2 regions of the Microbacterium sp. LB12 genome follow, and region 2 is predicted to be linked to the other one. Evidence: riboswitches for the same ligand, from Rfam matches in the RefSeq annotation. Region 2 holds a riboswitch; the other holds the start of a gene.
What was found. Region 2 has a riboswitch for thiamine pyrophosphate ahead of thiM (hydroxyethylthiazole kinase). Riboswitches for the same ligand answer to the same signal wherever they lie in the genome.
Positions count from the first base shown of each region.

Region 1: it holds a riboswitch for thiamine pyrophosphate, as region 2 does, so the genes downstream of both, WFM69_RS03235 (ECF transporter S component) here and thiM (hydroxyethylthiazole kinase) in region 2, are expected to answer to the same signal.

Region 1 covers NZ_JBBCPF010000001.1:654,805-663,903, reverse strand. Annotated here, with positions in the region: gene WFM69_RS03260 (aminoglycoside 3'-phosphotransferase) at 1-316, shown strand, start outside; gene WFM69_RS03255 (amino acid permease) at 332-1,837, opposite strand; gene WFM69_RS03250 (glutamate decarboxylase) at 1,847-3,217, opposite strand; gene WFM69_RS03245 (energy-coupling factor transporter transmembrane component T family protein) at 3,323-4,114, opposite strand; gene WFM69_RS03240 (ABC transporter ATP-binding protein) at 4,111-5,568, opposite strand; gene WFM69_RS03235 (ECF transporter S component) at 5,568-6,212, opposite strand; TPP riboswitch at 6,203-6,314, opposite strand; gene WFM69_RS03230 (D-alanyl-D-alanine carboxypeptidase family protein) at 6,395-8,053, shown strand; gene WFM69_RS03225 (arylsulfatase) at 8,192-9,099, opposite strand, start outside.
Region 2 covers NZ_JBBCPF010000004.1:282,218-291,316, forward strand. Annotated here, with positions in the region: gene WFM69_RS10055 (amino acid ABC transporter permease) at 1-332, shown strand, start outside; gene WFM69_RS10060 (amino acid ABC transporter permease) at 329-1,240, shown strand; gene pheS (phenylalanine--tRNA ligase subunit alpha) at 1,283-2,323, shown strand; gene pheT (phenylalanine--tRNA ligase subunit beta) at 2,323-4,827, shown strand; gene WFM69_RS10075 (NAD-dependent epimerase/dehydratase family protein) at 4,918-5,880, shown strand; TPP riboswitch at 5,887-5,981, shown strand; gene thiM (hydroxyethylthiazole kinase) at 5,972-6,820, shown strand; gene WFM69_RS10085 (bifunctional hydroxymethylpyrimidine kinase/phosphomethylpyrimidine kinase) at 6,817-8,985, shown strand.

The DNA.
Region 1 (9,099 bases), on a different contig from region 2:
CATCGCGAACGCGGAGCGGCGGGGCATCATCGTGCCGGAGTCGTTCCGCACCGCACCCGAGATCGATCGCCTCGTCGTCAGCCATGGCGACGCGTGCTGTCCGAACACCCTCGTCGGCGACGATGGACGTTGGCTCGCGCACGTCGACCTCGCCCTGCTCGGTGTCGCCGACCGTTGGGCGGACCTCGCGGTCGCGTCGATGAGCACGGAGTGGAACTTCGGCCCCGGCTGGGAGGATGCCCTCATCGAGGCCTACGGGCTCGAACCCGACCGCGAGCGACTGGCGTACTACCGCGACCTGTGGAACGCGACTTGACGCCGGAGGGATCGTTCACGCCTCGGGGTGCGCGTCGCTGAGCAGACTCCCATCCGCCGGGCGCCGATCCCAGCTCGGGCGACGCGCCGCATAGAAGAGGAGCGGCGGGGCACCGAGCACGACGATCACGGCCCCCACGATCCACGGATACAGGGTGGGCGCGAACGCCGTGAACCCTTCCGGCGGGATGAAGGCGAGCAGGAAGGCGGCCAGGCATGCCACGAACCCGACCCCGGCGATCAGCGGCAGCGCCGGAACACGATATGCCCGGACGACCTTCGGCTCCTTGCGGCGCAGCACGATCGCCGAGGCGAACATCATCATGTACATGATCAGGTAGAGCGCGGCCGCCATGTCGATGAGCGCGACGAACGCCGCACTGACGTTCGGGACGACGATGAAGATGGCGGCGAGGATCGTGACGATCGTGCCCTGCAGCATCAGGATCCCCGACTGCACGCCCGCCTTGTTGCGCTTCTGCAGCAGCGGGGGCAGCAAGCCGGTCTCGGCCGCAGCCAGCACGCCCTTCGACGGACCTGCCACCCAGGTGACCACCGACGCGAGAGCCCCGGCTGCGATGAGCGCCGAGACGACCGCCGTGGCCCAGCCGATGCCCCAGTGGTCGAAATACACCCCGAACGCGAGCATGATGCCGTTGGTCAGGCCGAGCTCCTTCGAGGGGACGGCGACCGAGATCGCCAGTGTCGGCAGGATGAACACGAGCAGGATCAGGAACGCGGCGAGGAACACCGACCGCGGGAATCCCTTGCCCGGGTCCTTCATCTGATTCACGTGGACCGCGTTCACCTCCATACCGGCGTATGCCAGCACGTTCGACACGATCAGCACGATCGACGCCAACCCGGTGAAGGGCGGGATGAGGGCGGAGGCCTCCAACGGGACCTGGCTCTTCTCCCCGCCGAACACCCAGATCGCCCCGAACACGATCAGCATCACGGCCGGCAGCAGGGTGCCGAGGATGCCGCCCCACGAGCCCAGCTTCGCGAACAGGTTGCCGCCACGGAGCGTCACCAGCGTCGAACCCCAGTAGAAGACGATGATCACCACGGCTGTGAAGAAGCCGCTGCTCGACAATGAGGGATCGACGAACACGAAGGCCAGAGCCCCGGCGATGAAGGCCAGCTGCGTCGGGAACCACACCACGTTCTGGATCCACTGCAGCCACACCGCGGTGAAGCCCCAGCGGTTTCCGAGCGCCTCCCGCACCCAGACGTAGATCCCGCCCTTCCAGCCCGTGGCGAGCTCCGCAGCCACGAGCGCGGTCGGCACGAGGAAGACGATCGCCGGGATCAGGTACAGCATCACGCTCCCGAGTCCGTACGTCGCCATCGCCGGGAGGGAGCGCAGGCTCGCGACCACGACGAGCGTGAGGAGGGCGAGCTGGCCGACTCCGAGGATCGCGACCGCGGGGCGCGACACCTGCTTCGGCGGTGGAGCCGCCACCGGCGGCGCCGCTGACGAGGATGCCGGCGGGACGTGTTCCGCGTCGGATGCAGACATCGCGGCCTCCTAGTGGTGGAACGCCGAATCGGGGTGGTCGCCGGGCATCGGCGCGGTGAGCGCGTCGAGATGCGCGACCTCGGCGGCGATCGCATCGAGGAGGTCGGCGGCCAGGTCCATGCTGAGCCCGTTGCGCACCACGATGCGCTGCACCGTGATCTGCTCGAGGTCGGCGGGCATCGGATACGCCGGGACGAGCCAGCCGCGCATCCGGAGTCGATCCTGCAGGCCGTAGAGGTTCCAGTTCTTCGTGTGCCCGTCCTTGAGTCGCCACGCGAAGACGGGGATGTCGCTCCCGTCGTTCCACAGCTCGAACGCATCGAGCTTCGCGATCCCGGCCGACAGGAACTTCGCGACATCCTGCGAGGCCTGCTGCACGGCGCGATAGCCCTCGACGCCCAGGCGGAGGAACAGGTAGTACTGCAGCAGCACCTGCGCACCCGGGCGCGAGAAGTTCAGTGCGAAGGTGGGCATCTCGCCGCCGAGGTAGCTGACCTTGAACACGAGGTCCTCCGGCAGCCACTGCGCATCCCGCCACACGACCCAGCCGAGACCCGGGTAGACCAGGCCGTACTTGTGGCCGGAGGTGTTGATCGAGTGCACCCGTTCCAGTCGGAAGTCCCAGACGAGGTCCGGCTGCAGGAAGGGTGCGATCATCGCGCCCGATGCCCCGTCCACGTGGATCGGGATGTCGAGGCCGGTCTTCTTCTGGATCTCGTCCAGAGCCGCCGCGATCTCCGCCACCGGCTCGTACATCCCGGTGTAGGTGACGCCCATGATCGCGACCACGCCGATCGTGTTCTCGTCGACGTACTTCTCCAGGTCGTGCCCGTCCAGCGTCTTGTGATCGGCGCTGATCGGCACGTACCGGGGTTCCACGTCGAAGTAGTTGCAGAACTTCTCCCAGCACACCTGCACCGCGCTCGACATCACGAGGTTCGGCGTAGAGGTGTCCTTTCCCGCTGCGCGTCGCGCCTGCTGCCACCGCCGCTTGAACGCGAGCCCGCCGAGCATGCACGCCTCCGACGAGCCGATGGTCGACGTGCCGATGCTCTTCGCGGCATCCGGCGCATTCCACAGGTTCGCCAGCATGTGCCAGCAGTTGTCCTCGATCGCGGCGGTCTGCGGGTACTCGTCCTTGTCGATCATGTTCTTGTCGAACGAGGCGGCGTAGACCTGTTTGGCCTCGTCATCCATCCAGGTGCCCACGAACGTCGCGAGGTTCAGCCGCGCATTGCCGTCGAGGATCGTCTCGTCCTCGACGATCTGCCGTGCGGTCGCCGGAAGCGACCCTTGCGACGGGATGACATGTCGCGCGGCGACCGTCGCCTCACCCGGCCTGGTGAACATCGGCTCGTAGTCGGAATCGGGTGTGCTCATGATCGAAACCTCTCCTCTGATGGATGTCGCGACGCGTGTGCCGCCCACCGTAGTGATGCCGTCGAGCGGTTTCAACGGGTTCTCACCCCGCCCGGATGGCGGATGCTAGGAGGCCGGCCCGAGGATGAAGTTCCAGGCTCCGGTGGCCACGGCCGCGGCGATCGCGATGGCCGAGATCGCGGCGCCGATGCCGAGCAGCGTCCACTCCGCGGCGCCGAACCGCGATTCCCGGGCCCAGGTGCGCGGACCTGGCGCGCCGAATCCGCGAGCCTCCATGGCAGTGGCGAGCTTGGCGCCGCGACGGATCGACAGCACGAGCAAGGCGAACGCCATGCCGAGGAATCGGCGGATGCGGCCGCGGTCGGCCACACCTCGGGCTCGGCGTGCGAGCTCCAGAGCCCGCCAGTCGTCGAGGAAGAGGCCCACCATGCGCAACCCGGCGAGCGCGCCGAGCACGAACCGGGCGGGCAGTCGGAGGATCTGGCCGAGCCCGTCGGCGAGGTCGGTCGGATCGACCGTGATGAACAGCACCACCGACGGCAGCGCGATCGCCAGCACCCGCAGCATGGTCGCCAGCGCCAGAGCGAGCGACCCTTCGCTGATGCGCAGCACGAACCAGTCCACGTACACGACGCCGCTCGTCTCGCCGTACAGCGCGATCGTCAGACCGGTCAGCGGTGCGGCGAGCCACACCGGCCACGTGCGCACCCAGAACTCGCGCCAGCCGATCCCCGCGAACAGGAACAGCACGAACTCGAGGGCGAGCGCGACGGATGCCGACACCGGGTCGAGGGTCAGGATCAGGGGCACCGCGATCAGTGCGCTCACGCCGAGCTTCGCGACCGGATTCACTCCCGCGATCGCACCGGTGCGAGCACGCGTGTCGACGGCCGTCATGCCGCACCGCCGAGCTCGAACCGGGAGGCGTGCAGGGCGCGGGCGACCTCGAGGTCGTGGGTGATCGTCACGATCGCCGATCCCTCATCGCGGAGCGCGGCGAGCATCGCGACGAGTTCCGACCACGTGCGGGAGTCCTGACCGAACGTGGGCTCGTCGAGCACCAGCACGCGCGGCCGTGTCGCGATCGCCGCCGCGACCGTGAGCCGGCGCTTCTCCCCACCGGACAGGGTGTACGGGTTCGCGGCCGCGAGCGCCGTGAGTCCCAGGCGCGCGAGCAGTTCCTCGCTGCGCGCCGCGATCTCGTCCTCCGGCAGGCCGAGCGCGCGTGGGCCGACCGCGAGCTCGTCGCGGACGGTCTTGGCGAGCAGTTGATGCTCCGGCTCCTGGAACACCATCCCGATGCGGGTCAACAGCTCGCGGGATGCCCAGCGGATCGGCGCCGGATCGGCGCCGTCGGCCAGCGCTGCGGATGCGGTGACAGCCCCGGCGGCGGGGGGCAGGAGGCCGGCGAGTGTGAGGCCGAGGGTCGACTTCCCGGCGCCGTTCGGGCCCGTGATCGCCAGCGCCTCGCCCGCACGCACGTCGAGGTCGATCCCGGTGGCGACGGGACGGCCCTTCACCCGCGCGACCGCCAGCCCCCGGGCGGAGAGCAGCGTCTCACCGGGCGCCGACGACGGCGGCGACGGCACACGCGGCGGCCAGCCCGGCACCCACACGCCGTCCGACGAGAGCCGGGAGCCCTCGCGCACCAGCACCTCGCGCGGGGCGCCGTCGGCGACGACACCGCCCGCACCGATCACGATCACGCGCGTGATCAGCGGCAGCCACGCGTCGAGCCGGTGCTCCACCACGACGAGCGTCGCCGGCTGCGCCTGCAGCATCCGCTCCACCGCATCCCGCACCTCGATCACCCCGTCCGGATCGAGGTTCGCGGTCGGTTCATCGAGCAGCACCAGGCCGGGCCGCATCGCCAGCATGCCGGCCAGGGCGAGCCGCTGCTTCTGTCCACCGGACAGGGCCTTGGTCGGGTGGTCGATGGGCACGTCGAGGCCCACCGCGTCCAACGCCTCCGCCACACGCGGCCAGATCTCCGCCCGCGGCACCCCGAGGTTCTCGCACCCGAACGCGACGTCGTCCCCCGCTCGCGCGAGGATGACCTGCGAATCGGGATCCTGCAGCACCAGCCCCGCACGGCCGCGGGTCGCCGTGGCGGGAGCGTCGTCGACCAGCAGGTCGCCGGTGCTCTCGCCCTCCTCCTCGCCGCCGAGCACGCCCGCGAGCCCGTGCAACAGCGTCGACTTCCCGGCCCCGGACGCACCGAGCACCAGCACGCGTTCCCCGGGTTCGATGCGGAACGAGATGTCGTGCAGGGCCCAGGCGATGCGACTCGCATGACGCCATCCCCAGCCCCGCGCCTCGACCGCGACGGGGGCGGTCTGATCCGCCCGCATCAGACGCGGACGCGCGCCTCGCGCCCGGAGCCGAACCGGTCCAGCGCTCCGGTCGCGGCGATCCCGCGTGCCAGCACCCACGACAGCGCGCCCGCGATCACGGCACCCGAGATGACCGTGCTGATCAGGTAGATGATCGTGAAGGCCGGACCGGATCCGGCGTACCAGAGCACGAGGTTGTTGATCCCGCCGGCGAGCGCGGCGCCCGCTCCTGCGAGGATCGCGACCGGCAGCGACCACCGACGGTAGAAGAACAGCAGGAAGATCAGCTCGGCGCCCAGACCCTGCACGAGACCGGCTTCGAGGGTGAGGAATCCGCCCCACTGGTTGCCGATGAGGGCGGAGACGACCGCCGCGAGGAGCTCGACGTAGATCGCGGCCCCCGCCTTGCGGATGATGAGCCCGCCCAGCACGCCCGCGAACAGCCAGGGGCCGTCGAGGAGGCCCTGGACGCCGGGCAGCAGCGGCTCCAGCAGGGCCTTCGGCCCGAGGTAGCCGACGTTCCAGGCCAGGAAGATCAGCCCGGCGGCGACGCCGATCACGCTGGCGACGACGATGTCGACGATGCGCCAGCGCAGGAAGCTCCTGGCGGGTGCGGATCCCTGCGTCTTCGCGGATGCGGACGTGGATGTGGACGTACTCATCTGAACTCCTCCCTGCGCTGGCATGACCCAGATCAGGTTCGACGGTCGAAGCGCGATTCGCTCCCTCTCAGCCCGGCTCGCCGGACTCCCGTGGTTGTGGTGACGATCCTACCGCTCACGACACCGACGCGGCGACGGACCGTGCGCCGCGGATCGCGCCGGAGATTGGGTACTTTAAACGGGTGACCGCTTCAGATCCCGCCGACGAGGCGACGGGCGTCGTCCGCGACGGCAGCCCGGCGACCACCGCCCCCTCCGGACCTGTCGACGGCACGCCGTTCGCCTCGCACGCGTCCGTAGCCGCGTCGTCGGGTGCAGCCACGGGCGTCATCGTCCCGGACGCGCCGACCGCCCCGATCGCTCCGGATGCGGCCACGGCGCCGACGCCTCCGCTGACCAAGCCGCCGTTCTCGCCGCGGGCGCGCCCGGTGGTCGACGACGTCCCCGATGACGCGGCCGCACTGCTCGACGCCTCGGCGCCGAAGTGGGCGGACGAGACCACGACCGCCACCGCCCTCACCTGGGTCGATCCCGCGGAGGTCGCGGCGCACCCTCCCGTGGCCACGTTCGACAAGGTCGCCGACGACGAGCTCGCCACGGGGCTCATGCGCGGGGCACGGTTGCGCCCCGCGATCGCCCGTCCGGGGATCCTCGTTCCGCTGTGCACTCTCGTCGCCCTCCTCGGCGGGTACGCGGGCACCACCTTGCTCTGGCCGCTGCACGAGGTGGCACCGCAGGTCCAATCGGTCGAGTTCGCGACCACTCCCGCCCCCGCCGCCACGGTCGCCTGGCCGGCCCAGGGCAGTGCGGCCGTGGGGATCGCAGGCATCAGCACCGCGGCATCCATCCCCGATCCGGTGAGCATCGCGAGCATCACCAAGGTCGTGAGCAGTCTGATGGTGCTCGACCGGATGCCGCTCGCCCTCGGCGAGCAGGGACCGTCGTTCTCGTTCACGCGCAGCGACAGCACCGAGTACTGGCAGTACCGCAAGAGCGATCAGTCCGCACTCGATGTGCCCGTCGGCGGGTCGCTCACCGAGTATCAGCTGCTGCAGGGCACGCTCATGGGCTCGGCGAACAACTACATCGATCGACTGGCATCCGAGATCTGGGGTTCCGACGCCGCGTTCGCGAAGGCGGCCGAGGTCTGGCTGCGCGATCGCGGGCTGACCGGGATCACCGTGGTGACGCCGTCGGGATTCGATGAGCGCAACACCGCCACCCCCGAGGCCCTGGTCGCGCTCGGCGAGCGCGCGATGCAGAATCCGGTGTTCGCGGAGATTGTCGGCACCGTCTCGGTCGATCTCCCCGGCGCGGGCACTGTCGTGAACACGAACGGCCTGCTCGGCGACCCGGGTGTCATCGGCATCAAGACCGGCACGCTCGTCGGCTGGAACCTGCTCGCCGCGAAGGACATCACGGTGGGCGACACGACGGTGCATCTGTTCGCGACGGCGCTGAACCAGGACGACAACGACCAGCGTCTCGCGGTCACGCGCGGGCTGTTCGCCGAGACCGAGGCCGCCCTGCAGAGCCAGGGCCCCGCGGTCGCGAAGGGCACGGTCGTGGGCGAGGTGACGACGCTGTGGGGCGAGAAGGTCGACGTCGTCGCCGGGGAGGACGCCGACGTGGTGCTGTGGAACGGCGCACTCGCGACAGCGGAGACGGACTTCGCCCTCGGTGAGGTACGCGACAGCGGGGGCACCGTGGGCAGCATGACCACGACAGGTCCGCTCAACTCCACGAAGACGTCGCTGGTGCTCGCCCGCGACGTCGAGGACCCGAGTCCGTGGTGGCGTCTGACCCACCCGCTCGAGCTCCTCGGCCTCACCGCCGACTAGCTCCCCCTCCTCTCCTCCCTTTTCCTCTTCTCTGCCGAACCACCCCTTTCCGCGCGAACCGGCCCCTTCCGCCCGCTCGTAGAGGGGTGGTTCGCACAAAAGGGGGTGGCTCGGCGGCAGGGGACGGAGCGACGCCCCTCACTGTCGACGCATCGCGACGTGGTAGACGTCGTCGGGGTCGATCAGATGACTGTGATCGTCGTCGCCGAGGTCGAGCCGCACCCAGGCGATCCGGCCCGAGAAGCGACTCCCCCGCGCGTCGTAGTCGCCGGAGACCGTCGTCGCCATCTCGGCTCCGACGTCGGTGGTCTCATCCCCGGAGAAGATGAACGGATGCGTCGAGTCGACCCGCCCGCTGCCGACCGTATCCCCATCGACGAACAAGGTGACGCTCCCACCCTTTCCGACACCGCCGCCGTCGTAGGCGAACTCTGCGCGCACCTGATGCGTACCTGACGGCAAAGGTGCGTCCGCACGGACCGTATACCACTCGACGCCCAGCAGGTTGTAGCAGAAGCGGAGGGAACGCTCATGAACGTACAGCGCCCACCCGCCGAAGCGTCCGCCCTGCGCCACGATCGTGCCGTGCACCCCCGCTTCTCCCTCCGGCACCACGATCTCTGCGGTGACCGACCAGGAACGGTTCTTGATGTTGAGAACGGTGTTCTCCGGGAGACGACGCATCGACGGGAACAGCGTCTGCGAAGTCCCCGCGACGAGTTCCGGCCGTCCGGCGATCGTTGCGTTGAGGCGCTCAGCCTTGCGGTCATCGAGCGGAAAGACGTTGTAGCGGTCGGCCTGCAGCAGGAACAGTCGTTGCAGCTCGGCGAGCTTCTCCGGGTGCTCGGCGGCGAGGTCGTGCGCTTGGGACCAGTCGCTTGCACCGTCGTACAGCTCCCACCGGTCGTCGTCGAAGCCCTGGGTCATCTGAGGGATTCCCGGGGCGGTGGGGTAACGGTGCGCGGTGATCGCCGACCACCCCTTGTGGTAGATTCCACGGTTGCCGAGCAGTTCGAAGTACTGGGTCTGATGCCGCTCCGCAGCAT
Region 2 (9,099 bases):
CCGGTATCAACACGGTCCCGGTCGGGCAGGCCGAGGCGGCACGGGCGATCGGACTGAACTTCGGACAGGTCATGCGCTACGTCGTGCTGCCGCAGGCCACCCGGTCGGTGGTCCCGCCGATGATGAGCGTGCTGATCGCCCTCATGAAGAACACCACGGTGGCCGCGGGGTTCTCGGTGGTCAACCTGGGCACGATCCGGGCGGCGCTGAGCGAGCGCGGTGAGAACGCGCTCGTCGTGCTGCTGTGGGTGATGGTCGTCTTCGTCGTGCTGGTGCTGCTGCTCGCCTGGGTGCAGCGAGTACTCGAGAACAAGTGGAGGATCGCGCGATGAGTTCCGTTCTTTTCGACGTCCCCGGCCCCCGCGCCGTCGTCCGCAACCGCCTCATCGGCGTCCTCACGATCGTCGTGGTCCTCGCCGTTCTCGGCTGGGTCGTCTGGCGGCTGTTCGCGACCGGTCAGTTCTCGGCGGAGAAGTGGAACATCTTCACCTACTCGGCCGTCTGGGTGCGGTTCGGCGATGGACTCCTGAGCACCCTGGCCGCCTTCGGCGCCGCCGGCGTCGGCTCCCTCATCCTCGGCTTCGTGCTCGGCATCGGCCGTCTCTCGGAGCATGCCTGGGTGCGCGAACCCGTCCGGTGGATCATCGAGGTGCTGCGCGCGGTGCCCGTGCTGATCCTCATGATGCTGCTCTACTACGGTCTGCCGGTGATCGGCGTGAAGATGCCGCCGTACTGGGCCGTCGTGATCGCGCTGATCGTCTACAACGGTTCCGTGCTCGCCGAGGTGCTCCGCGCCGGGATCGAGTCGCTGCCCCGAGGGCAGCAGGAGGCCGGATACGCGATCGGACTGCGCAAGACCGGAGTGATGTACTTCATCCTCATCCCGCAGGCCGTGCGTGCCATGATGCCCGTGATCATCGCGCAGCTGGTGGTGGCTCTCAAGGACACCGCGCTCGGGTTCATCATCACGTACCAGGAGCTCCTCTACGTGATCAACCAGATCGGCAACCAGGCGCCCTACGGTTCGCCGCTGATCCCCGCCGCGATCGTCGGCGGATCGATGTACGTGGCCGTCTGCCTCCTGCTCTCCTACATCGCCTATCGTCTGCAGCGGCGGGCCAAGCGCTCGCCGAAGGCCGGACCGGCCGTGCCGGATCCGCGACAGCACGGCGGCGAGACCAACACGTCGCTGATCGTGCTGCAGAACGACGGCGGCACGGGCGGCGGAGGGGCGCGCTGATCCGCGAAAGCGACCCACGCGCCCCCGGTAGACTCGATTCTCGTGTCAGAGTCTCCTGAAATCACCCCGGAAGCGGTCGAAGCAGCCGTCGCCGACGCCCTCGCGGCGATCGCCGCAGCCGCCGACACCGCCGAACTGAGAGCGGCCCGTGCCGCACACGTCGCGGAAGGATCGCCGCTCGCGGTTCTGAACGCCTCGATGCGCCAGGTCGCACCCGAGAACAAGGCCGCGTTCGGCAAGCTCGTCGGCCAGGGCCGCGGGCAGGTCACGCAGGCGCTCGCCGCCAAGGAGACCGAGCTCGCAGCCGCCGAGGTCGCCGCTCGACTCGAGGCCGAGCGCGTCGACATCACCGCGGTGCCCTCGCGCACCCGCGTCGGCGCCCGCCACCCGCTCACGCTCCTGCAGGACCAGGTCTGCGACATCTTCGTCGGCATGGGGTGGGAGATCGCGGAGGGACCGGAGCTCGAGCACGAGTGGTTCAACTTCGACGCGCTGAACTTCGACGTCGACCACCCCGCCCGCCAGGAGCAGGACACCTTCTATGTCGACCCGACGTCGCGTCACCTCGTGATGCGCACGCACACGAGCCCCGTGCAGGTGCGCTCGATGCTCGACCGTGAGGTGCCGATCTACGTGCTGTGCCCCGGCCGGGTGTACCGCACCGACGAGTTCGACGCCACGCATCTGCCGGTGTTCACCCAGTTCGAGGGCCTCGTGATCGACAAGGGCATCACGATGGCGCACCTCAAGGGCACGCTCGACCACTTCGCGAAGCAGCTGTTCGGCCCCGAGGCCAAGACGCGCTTCCGCACGAACTACTTCCCCTTCACCGAGCCGTCCGCCGAGCTTGACCTGTGGCACCCGACCTTCAAGGGCGGTGCGCGCTGGATCGAGTGGGGCGGCTGCGGCATGGTCAACCCGAACGTGCTGCGCGCGGCCGGGATCGACCCGGAGGAGTACAGCGGCTTCGCGTTCGGCATGGGCATCGAGCGGGGCCTGATGTTCCGCAGCGATGTGCAGGACATGCGCGATATGGCCGAGGGTGATGTCCGTTTCAGCGAGCAGTACGGGATGGTGGTGTGATGCGCGTCCCGCTTTCGTGGCTGCGTGAGTACGTCGAGCTGGCAGCGGATGCCACGCCCGAGGATGTCCTCGATGCGCTGGTGACGGTCGGCTTCGAAGAGGAGGACGTGCACCGGTTCGAGATCACAGGTCCGGTCGTCGTCGGCCAGGTCGTGTCGCTCGAGCCCGAGCCGCAGTCCAACGGCAAGACCATCAACTGGTGCCAGGTCGACGTGGGCGAGGCCCACGGCGGCATCCGCGGGATCGTCTGCGGTGCGCACAACTTCACCGTGGGCGACAAGGTGGTCGTCACCCTGCCCGGCGCCGTGCTGCCCGGGCCCTTCCCGATCGCCGCGCGCAAGACCTACGGGCACGTGTCGGACGGCATGATCGCCTCGGCGCGTGAGCTCGGGCTGGGGGATGAGCACAACGGCATCGTCGTGCTCAGCGACCTCGGCATCGACGCGCCCGTCGGGGCCGATGCGATCGCGCTGCTGGGCCTCGACGACGTCGCGGTCGAGATCAACGTGACGCCCGACCGCGGCTACGCCTTCTCGCTGCGCGGTGTCGCCCGTGAGTATGCGCACGCCACCGGCGCCGCCTTCCGCGACCCCGCCGAGCGCGACTTCGCCGAGCTGCAGCCGGGTACCGGGCACACCACCGTGGTCGACGACATCGCTCCGGTGCGCGGCCGCGTGGGTGCGAGCGAGTTCGTGACCCGCGTCGTGCGCGACGTGGACCCGTCGCGCCCGACACCGCCCTGGATGGTCGCGCGGCTCAGCCTCGCGGGCATGCGCTCACTGGGCGTACTGATCGACATCACCAACTACGTCATGCTCGAGCTGGGTCAGCCGCTGCACGGCTACGACCTCGACAAGCTCAGCGGCGGCATCACGGTGCGCCGCGCGACGCCCGGCGAGAAGATGACCACGCTCGACGGGGTGGAGCGTGCGCTCCACGTCGAGGACCTGCTCATCACCGACGAGTCGGGTCCGATCGGTCTCGCGGGCGTCATGGGTGGCGGCACGACCGAGATGAGCGACACCACGCGCAACGTGCTCATCGAGGCGGCGATCTTCGACCCGACGACCATCGCCCGTTCGGCGCGACGCCACAAGCTGCCCAGTGAGGCCTCGAAGCGCTTCGAGCGTGGCGTCGACCCGCTCATCCCGTTTGTGGCCGCACGTCGCGTCGCCGACCTCATGGTCGAGCTCGCCGGCGGCACGCTGACGGAAGAGGGCGGCGCCCTGTTCGCGGAGGTGTTCGTCGAGGAGATCGCCCTCCCCGACGGCTTCGTGCAGGGACTCATCGGCGTCGACTACACGGACGAGGAGATCACCGGCGCGCTGACGACGATCGGTGCCGAGGTGTCGGAGGCCGAATCGGGGTGGACGGTGATCCCGCCGACCTGGCGCCCCGACCTCACCGACAAGTGGACGCTCGCGGAGGAGGTCGCCCGCATCCACGGGCTCGACCGCATCCCCTCGGTGCTTCCCACGCCGCCGTCCGGCCGCGGGCTCACGGCGCACCAGCAGGGCCGCCGCCGGGTGGCGGATGCGCTCGCTGCGGCAGGTTTCGTCGAGACCCCCGCGTTCCCGTTCACGACCGAGGCGCAGAACGACCTGCACGGCTCCGCCTCGGGCGAGAAGCTGCCGAGCATCCGTCTGGCGAACCCGCTCGACGGACAGGCGCCGTTCCTGCGTCGTTCGCTGATCCCCGGTCTGCTGCAGACCGCGCACCGCAACATCTCGCGCGGACTCACCGACCTCGCGATCTTCGAGACCGGGGCGGTCTTCCTCCCGGAGCCGGGGGTGGAGTACGGCACGGATGAGGTGCCGCCGCTGGGCGTGCGTCCGTCCGACGAGACGCTCGCGGCACTCGATGCCTCGATCCCGCCGCAGCGCCGGCACATCGCCGCGCTGCTGACCGGGCACACATCACCGCGTCAGCCTGGTCGCCCCGCCGAGGACGCGGGCCTGGCCGAGGCACTGGATGCCGTGCGGGTGATCGCGGCCGCCGCCGGCGTCGACATCGACGTGATGCAGGCGGAGCGTGCGGCGCTCCACCCCGGACGCACCGGATCACTCGTGGTGGACGGGGAAGAGGTCGGCTACGTCGGCGAACTGCACCCGGTGGTCGCCGAGGACGCGGACATCCCCGGGCGGGCCACGGTGCTCGAACTCGACCTCGACCGCCTCCTGACGCTTGCGAGTGGACGGGTCGTGGCGGCATCGCTGTCGACGTTCCCCGCGGCCACGCAGGATGTCTCGCTCACCCTGCCGGCGGAGGTCCCGGCGGCCGAAGTGCGCGCGGCCCTCGCCGAAGGAGCGGGAGCGCTGCTCGAATCCGTGCGCCTCGTGGACGATTACCGCGGTGAGGGCGTGCCGGAAGGGTCGAAGAGCCTGACCTTCGCGCTGCGTTTCCGTGCCGAGGACCGCACGCTCACGGCGGCCGAGGCCACCGAGGCCAAGCTCGCCGGTGTCGAGGTCGCCGCTCAGCGCTTCGGCGCGGCCCTGCGCGATTGAATGCTGCTCAGAGCAGACCGTGCCACGCGGCGCGGTCTGCTCTGAGCGGAACGGCTTCCCTCACGGCCGGCATGCTGGTGACATGGAGCCATGACTGATGTGCTGATCCTCGGCGGGACCGGTTGGCTGTCCGGGCGGATCGCCCGACGCTGGCTGGATGCCGGAGCCGAGGTCACGTGCCTCGCCCGTGGTTCGCGCCCCGCACCGGACGGCGCCGTGCTCGTGCAGGGCGACCGCGACGATCCCGAGGTCTACGCCGCGCTCGCTCGGCAGGAGTGGGATCACGTCGTCGACATCTCGTCGCACGCGGCGCAGGTCGGGGGAGCCGTCGAGGCGCTCGGGGACCGCGCCGCACGTTGGACGTACGTGTCGTCGATGTCGGTGTACTCCGACGACGCCACGGTCGGGGCAGACGAGTCGGCTCCGAGGCATCCGCCCGCCCGTCCCGGCGACGAGTACGAGTATGGCGCCCAGAAGGCGGCAGCCGAGGACGCGGTCGATGCGTTGGGGGAGCGTGCCCTCATCGTTCGACCTGGTCTGATCGTGGGTGACGGCGACCCCAGCGACAGGTTCGGGTACTGGGCTGCTGCGTTCGCTCGCGCCGGCGCCGACTCCGTGCTGCTGCCGCCGCTCGAGGGGCGGTCGGCCCAGGTGATCGACGTGGACGACCTCGCCGCGTTCATCGCCACGACCACGGCGACCGGCGCGGTCAACGCGATCGGAGACGAGCAACCGCTCGCCGCGCTGCTGGAATCCGTGCGCGCCGCGGCAGGCCACGGCGGCCCGACCGTCGTCGCCGAGGAGGAGTGGCTCATCGCGCACGACGTGGCGTTCTGGGCGGGGCCACGCTCGCTCCCGCTGTGGCTCCCCGCGGAGATGACCGGCTTCATGACCCGATCCAACGCGGCCCTGCACGCCGCGGGTGCCCGCCTGCGTCCCCTCGCCGACACGATCGAGCGCGTCCTCGCCGACGAGCGGGAGCGTGGCGTCGGCCGTGCGCGCCGGGCCGGACTGACGAGGGCGGAGGAGCAGGCGCTGCTGGCCGATCGCTAGACTTCGAGCAGTGACACGGGGTGCCGCGAACCGCGGCTGAGAACAGACCCGTCGAACCTGATCTAGTTCGTACTAGCGAAGGGATGTCGCGATGAGCGATCTTCTGCGTCCTGATTCCACCACCGACCTCGCGGGTTCCGCCGCGGCCCTGCTGGGGATGATGCGCGAGACGCCCCCGTTGACGCACTGCATCACCAACGCGGTCGTCGCCGGGTTCACGGCCAACGTGCTGCTGGCGGTCGGCGCCGCCCCCGCGATGGTCGACATCGTCGGCGAGGCCGGCTCGTTCGCCGGGGTCGCCTCGGGAGTGCTGATCAACCTGGGCACGCCGACGCCCGAGCAGCGGTCAGCGAGCATCGAGGCGGTGACCGGTGCCGCCGAGTCCGGCACTCCCTGGGTGCTGGACCCGGTCGCGATCGGTGCTCTCCCCGTGCGCACGGCGCTCGCCCACGAGCTCGCCGCGCGACGTCCGACCGCGATCCGCGGCAACGCGTCCGAGATCCTCGCTCTCGCCGGCCACAGTGCCGGCGGGCGCGGTGTGGACGCGACCGACAGCACGGATGCCGCAGCCGACGCCGCCCTGGCCCTCGCGCACGAGTACGGGAGCGTGGTGGCGGTCTCCGGTCCGATCGACTTCGTCACCGACGGGGAGCGGGTGCTCCGGCTGGCGAACGGGCACGAGCTGCTGACTCGCGTGACCGGGGGAGGCTGCGCGCTCGGTGCGGTGATGGCCGCGTTCCTCGGGGCTGCGCGCGCGACCGCGCATGATGCGCTGACCGCGGTCGCCGCCGCGAACCTCGTCTACACGATCGCCGCCGAACGTGCTGCAGCGGTTGCAGCGGGACCGGGGAGCTTCGCCGTCGGCCTGCTCGACGCCCTCGCGGCCGTGGGTCCCGAGGACGTCATCGCGGAGGCGCGTGTCGAGGGAGGTGCACGGTGATCGCCGATCTCTCCCTGTACCTCGTCACGGACGCGGAGCTGTGCGGTGATCGCGGTGTCGTCGAGACCGTGCGCCTGGCCGTCGAGGGCGGGGTACGCATCGTGCAGCTGCGGGACAAGACGGCGAGCGACGCGGAGATCGTCGAGCAGCTGGTCGCGCTGTCCCAGGTGATCGACGGACGCGCGCTCCTCGTCGTGAACGACCGACTGGATGCCGCCCTCGCAGCGCGCGCATGTGGCGCACGGGTCGACGGCGTGCACCTGGGGCAGGGCGACGCCTCGGTACAGCGGGCGCGCGAGACCCTCGGCCCGGAGGCGCTGATCGGACTGACCGCGAACACCGCGGCGCATCTCGACGCGGTGCGCGCGCTGCCGCCCGGAACCGTCGACTACCTCGGTGTCGGCGTGATCCGTCCGACCACCACCAAGCCGGACCACCCGGAGCCCCTCGGCATCGCCGGCTTCGGCGCGTTCGCCGCGTCGAGTCCGCTGCCCTGTGTCGCGATCGGCGGGGTCGGGATCGATGACACGGCGGCGCTGCACGAGGCCGGAGCGGCGGGACTCGCCGTGGTCTCGGCGCTGTGTGCGGCCGACGATCCCGCGGTCGCGGCGCAGGAGTTTCGGCGGCGGTGGGCCGCGCGCGGTGTGCCACGGGTGCTCAGCATCGCGGGGAGCGACCCTTCGGGCGGTGCCGGCATCCAGGCCGACCTCAAATCCATCGCCGCGAACGGTGGCTACGGCATGGCCGCGCTCACCGCGCTGACCGCCCAGAACACGCAGGGTGTGCGCGGCGTGCACGTGCCGCCGACCGACTTCCTCCGCGCGCAGCTGGAGGCGGTCTCGGACGACATCGTGATCGACGCGGTGAAGATCGGGATGCTGGCCGACGCCGAGGTCATCCGCACGGTCGGTGCCTGGCTGGATGCAGTGCGTCCGCCGATCGTGGTGCTCGACCCGGTCATGGTCGCGACCTCCGGGGACCGGCTGCTGGATGCCACCGCCGAGCGGGAACTGCGTGGCCTGCTCGGTCGGGCGACCCTGGTGACCCCGAACCTCGCCGAGCTCGCGGTTCTGGCCGGCCGCGACATCGCCGACTGGGCCGACGCGCTCGCCGCGGCGGATGAACTCTCCGCCGAGATCGGCGCAGCCGTGCTCGTGAAGGGCGGTCATCTCACGGGTGACCAGGCGCCGGATGCCCTCGTCGATGCACGGCTCGGCCTGCGGCAGGAGTTCGCCGGGGCCCGCATCCCCACCGCGAGCACGCATGGCACGGGCTGCTCGCTGTCGTCCGCGCTCGCTACCCGGCTGGCGCGGGGAGAGGCGCCGATCGAGGCGGTGCAGGCGGCGCGCTCCTGGCTCCGGGAATCGATCCGCGCCGGCGCCGCACTGCGGGTCGGTCGCGGTCACGGCCCGGTCCATCACTTCTCCGGCCTGTGGGAGCTCTCCGGCCTGGGGGAGCGTGGGGGAGCCGTGCCCGTTCCCGCCGCGGCCGACATCGCTGCGGAGTGGTGGCAGGGCATCGCCGACGTCCGTGCCGCGATCGACGAGCTGCCATTCATCCGCGCCCTCGCCGACGGCACGCTGGAACGCGCGCCGTTCCTGTCGTACCTGGCGCAGGACGCCCTGTACCTGCGTGACTACGCCCGGGTGCTCGCCGAAGCCGCGCGCCTGGCTCCCACCTCCGCAGAGCAGGCGTTCTGGGCGGAGTCCGCGCACGGATCGATCGTCGGAGAGCTCGAGCTGCACGCCTCGTGGCTGACTCCCACGCAGGGCGTCAGTGCCGCGACGTTCTCCGCCGAACCGGTGCCCGCGACCACCGCGTACCTCGATCACCTGCGTTCCGTCGCCTTCGGCGGCAGCTATGCCGAGATCGTCGCCGCCGTGCTCCCGTGCTTCTGGCTCTACACCGACCTGGGTCGGCGCCTGCACGGGGGCGAGTTCGGGGAGTACGCCCGTGACCCGCGGCATCCCTACGCCTCCTGGCTCACGACCTACGCCGATCCGGCGTTCGAGGAGGCGACCCGGACGGCGATCGCCTACGCCTCGGAGGCGGCGGAGGCCGTAGATGAGGCGACCCGGTTGCGGATGCGGAGGGCCTTCGACGTCTCCGCTGCGCATGAGCGGTCTTTCTTCGCCGCCCCACTGGAGGCACCAGTGCGCGGATGACGTGCCGGATTTGCGGTGGCCGCCGGGGCCGCGCTACTGTCGCGACATGCCTTCGGCCGCCACCGCTTCTTCGACGCTCGCTCCGAGCGTCATCGCTGTGCGCCGACGCCGCGG